2 regions of the Pedococcus sp. NPDC057267 genome follow, and region 1 is predicted to be linked to the other one. Evidence: riboswitches for the same ligand, from Rfam matches in the RefSeq annotation. Region 1 holds a riboswitch; the other holds the start of a gene.
The links. A riboswitch is a leader RNA that binds a small molecule or an ion and turns the genes downstream of it on or off. The one in region 1 is predicted to bind cobalamin.
Positions count from the first base shown of each region.

Region 2: linked by a shared signal. The riboswitch ahead of ACFUC1_RS03245 (magnesium chelatase subunit D family protein) and the one ahead of ACFUC1_RS10830 (HoxN/HupN/NixA family nickel/cobalt transporter) in region 1 are both predicted to bind cobalamin.

Region 1 covers NZ_JBHUYG010000042.1:9,721-16,003, reverse strand. Annotated here, with positions in the region: gene ACFUC1_RS10845 (cobalamin biosynthesis protein CobG) at 1-628, shown strand, start outside; gene ACFUC1_RS10840 (precorrin-8X methylmutase) at 621-1,322, shown strand; gene ACFUC1_RS10835 (precorrin-2 C(20)-methyltransferase) at 1,319-2,965, shown strand; adenosylcobalamin (AdoCbl) riboswitch at 2,981-3,069, shown strand; gene ACFUC1_RS10830 (HoxN/HupN/NixA family nickel/cobalt transporter) at 3,111-4,235, shown strand; gene cobM (precorrin-4 C(11)-methyltransferase) at 4,264-5,013, opposite strand; gene cbiT (precorrin-6Y C5,15-methyltransferase (decarboxylating) subunit CbiT) at 5,010-6,283, opposite strand, start outside.
Region 2 covers NZ_JBHUYG010000007.1:36,840-44,563, forward strand. Annotated here, with positions in the region: gene ACFUC1_RS03225 (precorrin-2 C(20)-methyltransferase) at 1-1,238, shown strand, start outside; gene ACFUC1_RS03230 (HoxN/HupN/NixA family nickel/cobalt transporter) at 1,261-2,292, opposite strand; gene ACFUC1_RS03235 (cobalt-precorrin-4/precorrin-4 C(11)-methyltransferase) at 2,560-3,315, opposite strand; gene cbiE (precorrin-6y C5,15-methyltransferase (decarboxylating) subunit CbiE) at 3,312-4,595, opposite strand; cobalamin riboswitch at 4,602-4,728, shown strand; gene ACFUC1_RS03245 (magnesium chelatase subunit D family protein) at 4,793-6,832, shown strand; gene cobO (cob(I)yrinic acid a,c-diamide adenosyltransferase) at 6,832-7,446, shown strand; gene ACFUC1_RS03255 (cobyrinate a,c-diamide synthase) at 7,443-7,724, shown strand, end outside.

The sequences.
Region 1 (6,283 bases):
CGACGCAGACCGCGCTCTGGTCCTCGTCGGCTCGCGAGCGCTCAGGGTCGCTCGCGACCTGGCCGTGCCCACCGCCGTCGCGCGTGCCCGCACCTTCCTCGAGACCCGGGCCGGGGACACCACCTGGAACGTTCGCGACGTCCCGGGCGACTCCGCGGTGTTCGCCGGCACCGTGCCCTGGGTTGCGCCGACAGTGCCGCCGCTGCGGCCCGGGCCCCTCGGGCGAGACCTCGTCGTCGCGGTCCCGCTCGGCATGCTGCGCCCCGAGCACACGGCCGCCCTGACGCAGGCGGCTGACGAGTTGGTGCTCACCCCGTGGCGGTCCGTTGTGGTGCGCGACGGGGCCTCGTGCGCCGGGCAGCTCGCTGCCGCCGGCTTGGTCACTCAGCCCGGCTCGGCGTGGGCCAGGGTCTCGGCGTGCGTCGGTGCGCCCGCCTGCCGGCGCACAGCGATCCCGACGCTCGAGCTCGCGGCGGCCGCGGCGGCCCAACTGCCGCCCGACGGACCGGTCGTCCACGTCGTCGGCTGCGATCGCCGTTGCGGTGAACCGGCCTGCGACCACGTGGGCCTGGTCGCGCCGCAGGACCTCTCCGCCGTACTGGCGGCTGCGGGGGGTATCGGTGCCTGAGCTTCTCCCCGACCGGCCGCCGAGCCGGCGTTACCACTACCTCACTGACGGCCAGGAGATATACCGCCGCTCGTTCGCGATGATCCGCAGCGAGGTCACGGGCATGCTCGGCCGCGACGGGATACCGGCCTGGTCGGGTCACGAGCTCACCGTGGCGACCCGGATCGCGCACGCGGCAGGCGACGTCGACGTACTGCGCCACCTCGCGCTACACCCGGAGGTCGTGGCGTCCGCCCACGCGGCGCTCCTGCACGGCGCGCCCGTCGTCACCGACTCGCTCATGCTCGCCTCGGGGATCACCAGGCGCCGACTACCCGCCGACAATGCCGTCGTGTGCACGCTGCGCGACGAGCGGGTACCGGCGCTGGCCGAGAGGTGGTCGACGACCCGCGCGGCCGCGGCAGTCTCGCTCTGGAGGCCGCACCTCGAGGGCGCCGTGGTCGCCATCGGCAACGCACCGACCGCGCTGTACCACCTGCTCGAAATGTTGCACGACGGCGGCCCGCGGCCGGCGGCGATCATCGGTCTGCCCGTCGGCTTCGTCGGGTCGGCCGAGTCCAAGGACGCGCTCGCCGCCCACCGACTCGCCGACGGTTCGGTCGTGCCCTGGCTCGTCGTCCACGGACGGCGCGGCGGTTCGGCCATGGCGGCCGCCGCCGTCAACGCCGTCGCCACTCCGGACGAACTGGCATGAGCGCCGAGCACCCGGCTGCGGAAACCGCGCGCCGACCCGCTCCGGACGACGCCCGACCCGGCCACCTCTACGGCGTCGGCGTCGGCCCCGGCGACCCCGGGCTCATCACCTTGCGGACCGCTCGGCTGGTGGCCACGGCCGACGTCGTGGCGTACCACCGCGCCGCCCACCGCCCTTCGACCGCGCGCAGGATCGCCGCCGCCCACATCCGGGTGGACACCATCGAGGAGCCACTGGTCTACCCAGTGACCACGGGCACGACCGACCACCCCGGCGGCTACTACGGCGCCCTGGCCGAGTTCTACACCGAGTGCGAGCAGCGCTTCCGTGACCACCTGACGGCCGGGCGCAGCGTCGTCTGCCTGGCCGAGGGCGACCCGCTGTTCTACGGCTCGTTCATGTACGTCCACGACGCCCTGCGTGACGAGTTCCCGACCACCGTCGTCCCCGGGATCACCGCGATGGCGGCCGCGAGCGCCGCGGTCGGCACAGGCCTGAGCCGGCACGAGGACGTCGTCACGGTGCTGCCCGGGACCCTGCCGCTCCCCGAGCTCGCGCGCCGGCTGGCCGACACCGACGCCGCCGTGGTGATGAAGCTGGGCCGGACCTTCGCGACGGTACGCGAGGCGCTGCGCCAGGCCGGGTTGCTCGAGCGCGCCGTCTACGTCGAAAATGCCAGCCGCCCGGGCCAGCGGGTCCTTCCGGTGGCCGAGGTGGACCCAGGCACGGTGCCCTACATGGCGATCATCGTGGTGCCGGGCGTGGACGTACGGGCCGACGCCGCGGGACGGGCAGGCGCAAACCACGTGCCGCTTCAGGGGTCCAGGGTCACGTCCGCGCCGCAGCAGCCGGAGTCGGCGAAGCGGGGCATCGTGCACGTCGTCGGGCTGGGTCCGGGGCCGGGCCGGTGGCTCAGCCCCGAGGCGAACGCCGTCCTCGCGGAGGTCGACGACGTCGTCGGATACGCGCCCTACGTTGCCCGGGTTCCTCAGCGAGAGGGGCTCACCCGGCATGTCAGCGGGAACACGGTCGAGGTCGACCGCGGCCGGCTGGCCCTCGACCTCGCCCGGGCCGGCCGTCGGGTGGGGGTCGTCTCCGGCGGCGACGCTGGGGTCTTCGGCATGGCGGCCGCCGTTTTTGAGGCAGCGGAGGACGCCGGTGAGGCCTACGCCGACGTGCCGGTGAACGTCGTCCCCGGCATCACGGCCGCGCACGCGGCGGCCGCCCTGGCCGGGGCCGTGCTGGGCGCCGACCACGCGCTCATCTCGCTGTCGGACCGGCTCAAGCCGTGGTCGGTGGTCGCCGACCGGCTGCGTGCCTGCGCCCGCGCCGACCTGGCGATGGCGTTGTACAACCCGCGCTCGGCGAGCCGCCCGCACCAGCTGCACGACGCCCGCGCGGCTCTGCTGGAGGAGCTCGGGCCTGACCGCGTCGTCGTCGTCGCCCGGCACGTGGGCCGGGCCGAGCAGGGATTGTGGGTCGGCACGCTGGGCTCGTTCGACCCTGAGCGGGTGGACATGGGGTGCCTGGTCATGGTCGGCGCCGCGGGCACAAGGGTGACGCGTGCTGGTCGGGTCTGGACGCCGCGGTTCGTCGGGAACGCCGCCGCGCCCCGTGTCCCGCGCGCTCCGTCGGGCTGCTAGGTTCCTGCCCGCCCCCTGACGGCGAGGAGAACCCGGTGAGAACCCGGGGCGGTCGCGCCACTGTGACCAGCACCAGTGCTGGAAGTCAGACCTCCCGTCGTCAGCAGCCCCAACGATCGGGACGCGAGATCCCGCAGGAGGTTCCGTGACGACCCGCCCCGCCCCGACGGATCACACCACCCGCAGCTGGCACCGGCTTCTCACGACCTGGAGCCGGGCCGACCGCCGCGCGGCCGCCTCCCTCCTCGGGGTCGTGCTGCTGCTGCACGTCGTCGCCTTCGGGCTGCTGCTGTTCGTCGTCGAGCCGGCCCGCCACCGCATCGGCAGCACCGTCTTCGGGGTCGGCCTCGGCCTCACGGCCTACACCTACGGGCTCCGGCACGCTTTCGACGCCGACCACATCGCGGCGATCGACAACACCACGCGCAAGCTGCGCGGCGATGGCCGCCGCCCGCAGTCCGTCGGCTTCTGGTTCGCGATGGGCCACACCGCGACCGTCGCCTTCCTGGCTGCTCTGGTCGCCGCCGGAGCCCGCGCGGTCACTGCACTGACCAACCACGACAACCCGGTGGGCCACATCCTCGGGATGGTCGGCACGAGCGTCTCGGGCGGCTTCTTGTATCTCATTGCCGCGCTCAACCTCGTCGCACTGGTCGGCATCCTCCGGGTCTTCCGCGCGATGCGGCACGGCGAGCTCGACGAGCCCGCGCTGGAGCACCACCTTGCCACCCGCGGGCTGCTGGCGCGCCTTCTGGGCCGGCTCAACGCCACCATCACCAAGCCGCGGCAGATGTTCCTCGTCGGTCTGCTGTTCGGGCTCGGTTTCGACACCGCGACCGAGGTGGCGCTGCTCGTCCTCGCCGGCACGGGGGCCGCCTCCGGGCTGCCGTGGTACGCGGTCATCGTCCTGCCCCTGCTGTTCGCCGCTGGGATGTGTCTGCTCGATACGCTCGACGGGCTGTTCATGAGCGTTGCGTACGACTGGGCCTTTCTGGATCCAGTGCGCAAGGTGTTCTACAACCTCACCATCACGGGGCTGTCGGTCGCCGTGGCGTTCGTCATTGGGACCATCGAGCTGGTCGGAGTCCTGCACGACAGCGCGGGCTGGGTCAATCCTTGGACCGACTGGGTCAGCGGCCTGAGCCTGGGCAACGTGGGGTTCGTCGTCGTCGGGTTGTTCGCGCTCACCTGGTCGGTGGCCGTGGCGTACTGGCACCTGGCGAAAGTCGGGGAACGCTGGCTGCCCGACACCTCCCAGCAGACCGGGTGAGGCCGACCGGCCGCTGCGGGGCTGCCTGTCAGCCCGACGTGGGGCGGCATCGCGCAGAGTAGAGGTGGGACTCGACGAACCCCTGGGCGTCCAGCGCCCAGCCCACGATGACGACCGCGGCTTGGCGCAGCCCGGCGGCCTGCACCTGGTCGGCGATGTCGGCCAGCGTCCCTCGGAGAACCAGTTCGCCCGGCAGGCTCACCTGTGAGCCCACGACGACGGGGCAGTCGCGGCCGTAGTGGACCGCCAGCTCAGCCGCCAGGCGGCGGGTGTGTCGGATTGCCAGGTGCAGGACCAAGGTCGCACCGGTGGCGGCGAAACGGGCCAACTCCTCCCCGGGTGGCATGTGGGTGGAGTCGCGCTGAGCCCGCGTCAGCACCACGCTCTGGGCGACCCCGGGAACGGTGAGCTCGCGCCCCACGAGCGCCGCCGCGGCGGCATACGCGGATACTCCCGGCGTAACGTCCCACGGGATGCCGGCCCGGTCGAGTCGACGGGCCTGCTCGGCGACGGCCGAGTAGACCGAGGGGTCCCCGGAGCAGAGCCGGGCGACGTCCATGCCTGCGCGGGTCGCGCGCACCAGGACCTCGGTGATCTGGTCGAGGTCGAGGTGCTGGCTGTCAACCAGCTGGGCACCCTCGGGCGCGTGCGACAGGACCTCCCGGTCCAGGTAGGTGCCTGCGTAGACGCACACTGGGCTCTGCGCGATCAGGCGCACCGCCCTCAGCGTCAGCAGGTCCCCGGCGCCGGGCCCGGCACCGATGAAGTGGACGGTCACGGGGCCTCCTTGCAGGCGCTCCACTGGACGATGGGGCGGGCCGGCCGCCACCCGGTGAGCCGTCCGAGCGGCTCGGCGTGCTCGACGGCGAGCCGGGTCAGGTCGCCGCCGTGCTGGCGCCACGCGGCGACGAGCACCTGCTCGCCCTCGAGGGTGACCGCGTGCGCGACGAGCCGACCACCGGGGACGAGGCGCACCCACGCCGCGGCCAATAGCTCGAGCGTCAGCCCGCCCCCGATGAAGACGGCGTCGGGGCCGGGACGGTCCACGCTGACGGCCTCAAGCACGTCAGCCTCGAGTACCTCGACCCGGTCCGGGACGCCGAGCCTGGACGCGTTGGAGCGGATGCGTCCGGCACGGTCGGGCCTGCGCTCCACCGCCAAGGTGGTCGCCCCCGCCGCCGCACGGGCCCACTCGAGGCCGACCGTGCCGGTCCCGGCGCCGAGGTCCCACAGGACGCCGCCGCGGTGCGGGCGCAGGTGGGCCAGCGCGCTGGCGCGGGCGTCGCGCTTCGTGAGCTGGCCGTCGCTGTCGTACGCCGCCTCGGGCAGGCCGGGGGCAGTCCCGAGCGCGGCGCGGCGCCGGGCCTGGACCGCCTCGACCTCGACGCACACCACGACGAGGTCCGGTGTGGGATTCTCGCCCCACCGGTATGCGGGCGCTCGTCGCGACCCCTCCGCCACCCCACCGAGGTGCCACCAGGCGGTCAGCGCGGACTCCCCGCAACCCTCCCCGACGAGGAGGGCTGCCACCCGGGCCGGGGTCAAGCCGTCGGAGCAGAGCACGACAAGACGAGCGCCGGGGTCCAGGTGTGCGCGCAGCTGCTCGACGCTACGCCCTACGACGGTGAGGACCTCGCACTCTTCGGCAGACCAGCCCATCCGCGCCCGGGCGAGCGTGTCGGACGACAGCCAGGGATGGATCCGAACGTGGTCGGCGCCAAGCATCCGGACCAAGGTGCTGCCGATACCCGACCGCAAGGGGTCGCCGCTGGCGAGCGCGACGACCCCGCCGCGCGATTCGCCGGCCGGGGTCCGCCCCGAGGCGGGCGGCACGGGATACGTCGCCGTCAGGCCCAGCTCGGCGAGGAGTACGGGCAGGCCCTTGACTAGGGGAGAGGGCCAGGTGTGGCGCTGCTGGCCGGGGACGTTCGGGACGAGGTCAAGGTGGCGACGACCCCCCACAAGGACCCGGGCCGACCGGATGAGGGTGCGGCTGCGTGCGGGCAGTTCCTCCAGGCCCCCGTCGCCGAGGCCCACCACGTCGATCA
Region 2 (7,724 bases), on a different contig from region 1:
AGGGCGACCCGATGTTCTACGGCTCCTTCATGTACCTCCACGACCGGCTCTCCGACCGCTTCCGGACCGAGGTCGTGCCGGGGGTCACGGCCCTGTCGGGAGCCACCGCCGTGGCGGCCCAGACGCTGGCGCGGCACGAGGACGTCCTCACGGTGCTGCCAGGGACGCTGCCAGTGCCCGAGCTGGCCCGCCGACTGGCAGACACGGAGGCAGCCGTCGTCATGAAGCTGGGCCGCACCTTCGCCGGGGTGCGCGAGGCGCTCCGCCAGGCAGGGCTGCTCGAGCGAGCCATCTACGTCGAGCGCGCCACCCGTGACGGCCAGCGCATCATGCCCGTCGCCGAGGTGGACGCCGACACAGTCCCCTACATGTCGATCGTCGTGGTGCCCGGGCAGGACCGCCGTGCCGACTCGGCGGGCCGCGCCGGACCGTTGGGCACCTCGGCCACGGCGACGCCCCCGCTTCCGCGGCCGCGCGACCCCTCCAGTGGGGACCCTCGCCCCGGCACGGTCCACGTCGTCGGGCTCGGCCCCGGCCCGGACAGGTGGATGACCCCTGACGCGAGAGCGGTGCTGGAGCACGTCGCCCACGTGGTGGGCTACGGGCCGTATGTCGACCGGGTTCCGCAGCGGGAGGGCCTGCGGCGCCACGCGAGCGGCAACACCGTCGAGGTGGACCGCGCGCGCCTGTCCCTCGAGCTGGCCCGCGCGGGCGAGGACGTGGCCGTCGTGTCCGGCGGTGACGCCGGGATCTTCGGCATGGCCTCGGCCGTGTTCGAGGCGGCGCAGGACGAGCGGTATGCCGCCGTGCCGGTGGAAGTGCACCCGGGCGTCACCGCCGCCACCGCGGCGGCCGCGCTGGCCGGCGCACCACTGGGTGCCGACTGGTCGATGATGTCGTTGTCGGACCGGCTCAAGCCGTGGGAGGTCATCGAGTCCCGGCTGCTGCACATCGCCGAGGCCGACCTTGTCCTCGCCCTCTACAACCCCCGGTCCCGGTCCCGTCCGGACCTGCTGGCTCGAGCCCGAGAGGTCCTCCTGCAGGTCAGGTCCACGGACACGACCGTGGTCGTCGCCCGTGACGTGGGCCGCCCCGGCGAAGCGCTGGAGGTGACCACTCTCGGCGCCCTCGACCCCGAACAGGTGGACATGACCTGCCTGGTCATCGTCGGCGCGTCCGCCACCAGGGTGACGCCGACCGGCCGGGTCTGGACGCCGCGCTTCGTCCCGCACGCGTGATTCGACGCCCAGCCCGTCGGCCTCAGCCCTGCTCCGGCTCGGTGGCCCAGCGCTCCTCCACCCGCGCCAGTCGCCAGTACCCCACGGCGACCGCCCAGACCACCACGAACAGCCCGACGACGACGAAGCCGATGCTGCCGAGATCCACGTCCGCCACCCAGTTCATGGCCCACGAGTCGAGGCCGAACCGCTCGTGGAGGACGGACAGCAGCTCGACCGACCCGATGACGACGGCGACCGCCACGGACAACCCGGTGACCGCCAGGTTGTAGTAGATCTTCCGAACGGGGTGAGCGAAGGCCCAGTCGTAGGCGACGGTCATGAAGACGCCGTCCAGGAAGTCGAGCAACGACATCCCGGCTGCGAACAGCAGCGGCAGGACGAGGACGGCGTACCAGGGTAGTCCTGAGGCGGCCCCCGTCCCCGCCAGCACGAGCAGGGCAACCTCGGAGGCGGTGTCGAAGCCGAGTCCGAACAGCATCCCCAGCGGCAGCATCTGCCACGGATGCCGGATCGCCCTGCCGACCCGGCCCAGCAGCCGGCTGAGGAAGCCGCGGGCGTCGAGGTGCCGCTCAAGCGCCAGCTCGTCGAGGACGCCGTGGCGCATGCCACGGAACAGGCGCCAGATCCCGACCAGGGCGACGAGGTTGAGCAGGCCGATGAGGACGAGGAAACCACCGGACACCAAGGTGCCGATGGTGCTGAGCACGACGTGGACGGTCGAGTCGTCACCGGTCAGGTAGACGGCGGCGCGCGCGCCGAGAGCCATCAGGGCCGTGAGGACGAACACCATGCCCGAGTGGCCCATGGCGAACCAGAACCCGACCGACTTGGGTCGCCCACCCCCAGCCATCAGCTTGCGGGTCGTGTTGTCGATCGCCGCGATGTGGTCCGCGTCGAAGGCGTGCCGCAGGCCGAAGACGTAGGCCGTGATACCCAGGCCCAGTCCGAACACCTGGCTCCCGACGGTGAGGTGCCGCGGGGCGATCAGGAAGACCAGCAGCCCGAAGCCGACGACGTGCATGAGGAGGATGACGGCACCGTATGACGCCACCGGGGCCCAGTCCTCACCACCCCAGCGAGGGCGACACGGGTTCGCCGCCGCGCCTTCGGCGGGGCTCGGCACGGGCTGGCGGGCAGGTGGTGACGGGGGCGTCGAGGCCAAGGCCCATCCTCCTCGGGACGGAAACGGCGGTGTGGGCGAGGCGACCGGACTCGCCCCCTCACGCTCGAGGAGGACCACCGTTGCGGGACAGTGCCGGGATCACACCGGACTTCGCTCGGACCACAGGCCCGACGGCGCCGGGCACTGGCCGGGAGGCTACACCGTCGGGAAGGGCGTCCGTCCGCGGCTGGAGTAGAGGTGCGAGTCGACGAACCCTTCCGCGGCCAGCGCCCAGCCGACGATGATGACGGCCGCCTGGCGCAGCTCGTGCGACTCGACCTGGTCCGCGATGTCGGCGAGCGTCCCGCGCAGGATGAGCTCGGCCGGCTGGCTGACCTGCGACCCCACGACCACGGGGCAGTCGGCGCCGTAGTGCTCGGCGAGCTCGTCAGCCAGCCGGCGGGTGTGCCGCACCGCCAGGTGGAGCACCAGCGTCGCGCTCGTGGCGGCGAACGACCCCAGCGCCTCCCCTGACGGCATCGCGGTGGAGTCGCGCTGGGCGCGGGTGAGGACCACCGACTGGGCCACCTCCGGGACGGTGAGCTCACGCCCCACTGCGGCCGCAGTCGCGGCATACGCACTGACCCCGGGAGTGACGTCCCAGGGCACGCCCGCGCGATCGAGCCGACGCGCCTGCTCGGCCACTGCCGAGTAGACCGACGGGTCACCCGAGCACAGGCGGGCGACGTCCCAGCCCTCGTTCGTGGCTCGGACCAGGTGCTCGGTGATGGCGTCGAGGTCCAGGTGCTGGGTGTCGATGAGCTCCGCGTCGGCGGGACAGTGCGACAGGACCTCCGCGTCGAGGTAGGTCCCGGCGTACAGGCACATCCTGCTGGTGGCGATCAGGCGGACTGCGCGCAGGGTGAGCAGGTCCGCAGCGCCTGGCCCCGCGCCGATGAAGTGGACGGTCATGTCTCCACCGACCGTGCGTCTGGGGAAGGTGCGGTGGGCCCCACGAGCGGCTTGGTAGCGCTCCACTGCACCACGGGCCGGGACGGGGTCCAGGAGAGGTGCGCCCCCAGTGGCTGGGCGTGCTCCACGCTGATCCGGGTCAGCCGGCCGCCGAAGCGCGAGCACGCGGCGACGATCACCGCTTCCGTCCCCAGGGTCACGGCGTGCGCGACCATTCGGCCACCCGGGAGCAGCCTCTCCCACGCGCGCTCGACGACGTCGGCGGTGAGCCCTCCGCCGACGAAGACCGCGTCGGGCGGTTCCAGCGCGGCAATGGCCGCCGCGGCCTCCGCGGTGACGACCTCCACGTCGGTTGCGGCCCCGAGCGCGTCGGCGTTGCCTCGGATGCGCTGGGCGCGGGACGGGTCGCGTTCGACCGCGGTCGCCCTCGCCCTGCGGGCGGCCAGAACCCACTCGATGCCCACGGCGCCCGAGCCGGCACCCAGGTCCCAGAGGTGGGCGCCGGGGGTGGGGCGCAGGCTCGCCAGTGCCGAGGCGCGCAGGTCGCGCTTGGTGATCTGTCCGTCGTTGTCGAAGGCCGACTCAGGACGTCCGGGGACCGGTCCCGCCGGCCGAGCCAGCGCGCCCACGGGGTCGACCTGGACACAGAGGAGGACGAGGTCAGGGGTGGGCGTGGGATCCCAGAGCTCGGCGGTGGCGCTCCGGCCCCCCTCGTCCGGGCCCCCCAGGTGCCACCAGGCGGTCACCGTCGAGGCACCACAGCCGGCCTCGCGCAGGAGCTCGGCCACGGCCGCGGGCGTCGACCCGTCGGAGCACAGGACGACCAGGCGCTCGCCGGGGTCGAGGTGGCGGCGAATCGTCGCGAGCGACCGACCCACGACGGAGACCACCGTGGTGGTCTCCGTCGACCAGCCCATCCGGGCCCGGGCGAGGACGGGCGAGGGCAGCGCCGGGTGGACCCGGACCGCTTCCGCACCCAACAGGTGCACCAAGGTGGTCCCGATGCCGGAGGTGAGCGGGTCGCCGCTGGCGAGGGCGACGACCGCGTCGTCGGCCGGCTCTCCCGCCTCCGCGACCGCCTCGAGCTGCCTGGCGAGGAACTCCGGCAGGGTCGGCACCAGCGGCCGTGGCCACTGCGCCCGGACCTGTCCGTGGACCGCCGGCACCAACGCGAGGTGTCGCGGAGCGCCGAGCAGCACCCGGGCTCTCGCCACGAGGCGTTGCAGGGGCTCCGGCAGCTCGGCGAAGCCGCCGTCGCCCAGGCCCACGACGTTGATCACGCGCAGGATCCTATGTGACATGATGACGCGCGACGCGGGGCGTGGAATTCGGTGTGAGTCCGAAGCGGTCCCGCCACTGTGAGCGACGGGTGAGCCCGTCGTGAGCCAGGACGTCGGCCCGCGTCACGCCCGCCCGGACCCCCGGTCGGGACGTCTTGCGACCGGCGAGCGTGGTCACTCGCCAGGAGGTCACGCGCGTGCCCCACTACCCCTTCTCCGCCATCGTCGGTGCCGATGACATGGCGCTCGCCCTGGTACTCACGACGGTGGCCCCCGACGTCGGGGGGGTACTGGTCCGCGGCGAGAAGGGAACCGCGAAGTCGACCATGGTGCGCGCCCTCGCCGAGGTGCTGCCTGCGCAGAGGGTCGTCACCGGCTGCCGCTTCGGGTGCGACCCACGCCACCCGGACCCCGGCTGCCCTGACGGCCCGCACCCGGGCGACACACCGGCACACGACCGGCCTGCACGGCTCGTCGAACTGCCCGTCGGCGCCACGGAGGACCGGGTCATCGGGTCACTGGACCTGTCCCGCGCCCTGGGAGCCGGTGAGACCGCGTTCGACCCTGGCCTGCTCGCCGCGGCACACCGGGGGATCCTGTACGTCGACGAGGTGAACCTGCTCCACGACCACTTGGTCGACCTCCTGCTCGATGCTGCGGCCATGGGCCGCAACACGGTGGAGCGCGATGGTGTGTCGATGTCGCACGCAGCCCGCATCGTGCTGGTCGGGACGATGAATCCCGAGGAGGGGGAGCTGCGTCCCCAGCTCCTGGACCGTTTCGGCCTGACCGTCGAGGTGGCCGCATCACGCGAACCGTCCGAGCGCGCCGAGGTCGTCCGGCGTCGGCTCGCCTTCGACGCCGACCCCGACACGTTCTCCGGGTCGTATGCCGCCGAGCAGGCGGTCCTGCGCGACCGGATCCGTCGCGCCCAGGAGGCCCTGCCCGCGGTGCGTCTCTCCGAGTGGGCGCTGACCACGATCGCCACCGTCTGCGCCGGCTTCGACGTCGACGGGATGCGCGCCGACCTGGTGACCGCACGTGCCGCCCGGGCCCACGCCGCCTGGGACGGCCGCACGGAGGTGACCCGAGAGGACATCCGTGCCGCCGCTCGCCTCGCGCTGCCACACCGACGACGACGCAACCCCTTCGATGCCCCGGGGCTGGACGAGGACCTGCTCGACGCCCTCCTCGGCGACGAAGCCCCGGACGACGACCCCGAGCCGGACGGCCCACCCCCACGCGACACCGGAGACGGGCCCGACGACTCGCAGACGCAGGACCCCGGCCGGTCGGACCACGCAGGCCCTGACTCCCCCACGGGCGCGACCCCGGGCGCCGACCCGCAGGTCGGCGACCAGTCGGAGCCGGACGCCGGGGCGGAGGAGGTACCCGAACCGGTTCCTGCCCCTTTGCCGTCCGCCACGGCCGTGGCCGAGGCGCACGACCCGTACAGGGCCCGGCGGCTCCAGGTGCGCGGCACCGGGCAGGGCGAACCGGGACGACGCAGCCGCGCCATCACCTCCTGGGGTCGCACGGTCGGCGCCAGTTCGGGCGGCGAGGGCCGGATCCACCTGCCTGCGACGATCGCGGCCGCCGCCCCCCACCAGGGCCGTCGAGGCCGCACCGGCCCACTCCTCCTGCACGCCCAGGACCTAAGACACCGGATCACCCAGGGACGCGAGGCCAACCTGGTCCTGCTCGTGGTGGACGCGTCCGGGTCCATGGGCGCCAGGCAGCGGATGGCCGAGGTCAAGACCGCTGTGCTGAGCCTGCTGCTCGACGCCTACCGGGGCCGCGACCGGGTGGGCGTGGTCACCTTCCGAGGGGACGATGCCAGCCTCGCACTGCCGCCGACCTCCTCCGTGGAGGCCGCCGCCCGGTGCCTCACGGACCTGCCGCACGGCGGACGCACCCCACTCGCCGAGGGCCTGCGCACCGCGGCACGCGTCCTGGAGCTCGAACGGATCCGGGACCCGCGCCGGCGACCATTGCTCGTGCTGGTGACCGACGGTCGCGCCACCAGCGGTGCGGACGCGCTCGCGCGGGTTCGTTGGGTGGCCGACCGGTGGCGCTCGATGGGCGTCGACGCCGTCGTCGTCGACTGCGAGGCGGGCCGGTTCCGGATGGGACTGGCCGCCGATCTCGCCCGGCGCATGGGCGCTGAGCACATTCCGCTGGGCGAGGTCGCAGCCGCGAGCCTCGTCGCCCTCATCACCGAGAGGAACGCCGCCTGATGGTGCAAGGACAGACGCCGGTCGCTGCCGACGACGGCCTCACCACCCGCCAGCGCCGCACGAGCCCGCTGCTCATCGTCCACAGCGGTGCGGGCAAGGGAAAGTCGACAGCGGCTTTCGGCCTCGCCCTGCGGGGGTGGAACCAGGGGTGGTCCATCGGGGTCTTCCAGTTCGTGAAGTCGGCCAAGTGGAGGATCGGCGAGGAAGCCGCCCTGTTGGCGCTGGACGAGGTGCACCACTCGACCGGCCGTGGCGGCCCCGTCGAGTGGCACAAGATGGGCTCCGGGTGGTCGTGGTCGCGCAAGAGCGGCACGGTTGAGGACCACGCTGCCGCCGCCCGCGAGGGTTGGGCAGAGATCAAACGACGACTGGCGACGGAACAGCACACCCTGTACGTCCTGGACGAGTTCACCTACCCCCTCAAGTGGGGCTGGATCGACGTCGACGACGTCGTCTCGACGCTGCAGTCACGCCCGGGCTACCAGCACGTGGTGGTCACCGGCCGCGACCCCGAGCCCCGGCTGCTCGCGGTCGCCGACGTCGCGACGGAGATGACCAAGCTCGCGCACCCGTTCGACCGCGGCCAGAAGGGCCAGAGGGGCATCGAGTGGTGAGGGTCCCCCGACTCGTCGTGGCCGCCCCCGCCTCCGGGCAGGGCAAGACGACCGTGGCCGTCGGCATCATGGCCGCGCTGACCCGTCAGGGGTACGCCGTGGCGCCCGCCAAGGCCGGCCCCGACTACATCGACCCCGGCTACCACGCGTTGGCCACCGGCCGCCCCGGCCGGAACCTCGACCCTTGGCTCACCTCACCCGAGCTCGTGGTGCCGCTGCTGCTGCACGGCTTCCAGAGCCCAGCGCCGGCCGACATCGCCGTCGTCGAGGGCGTGATG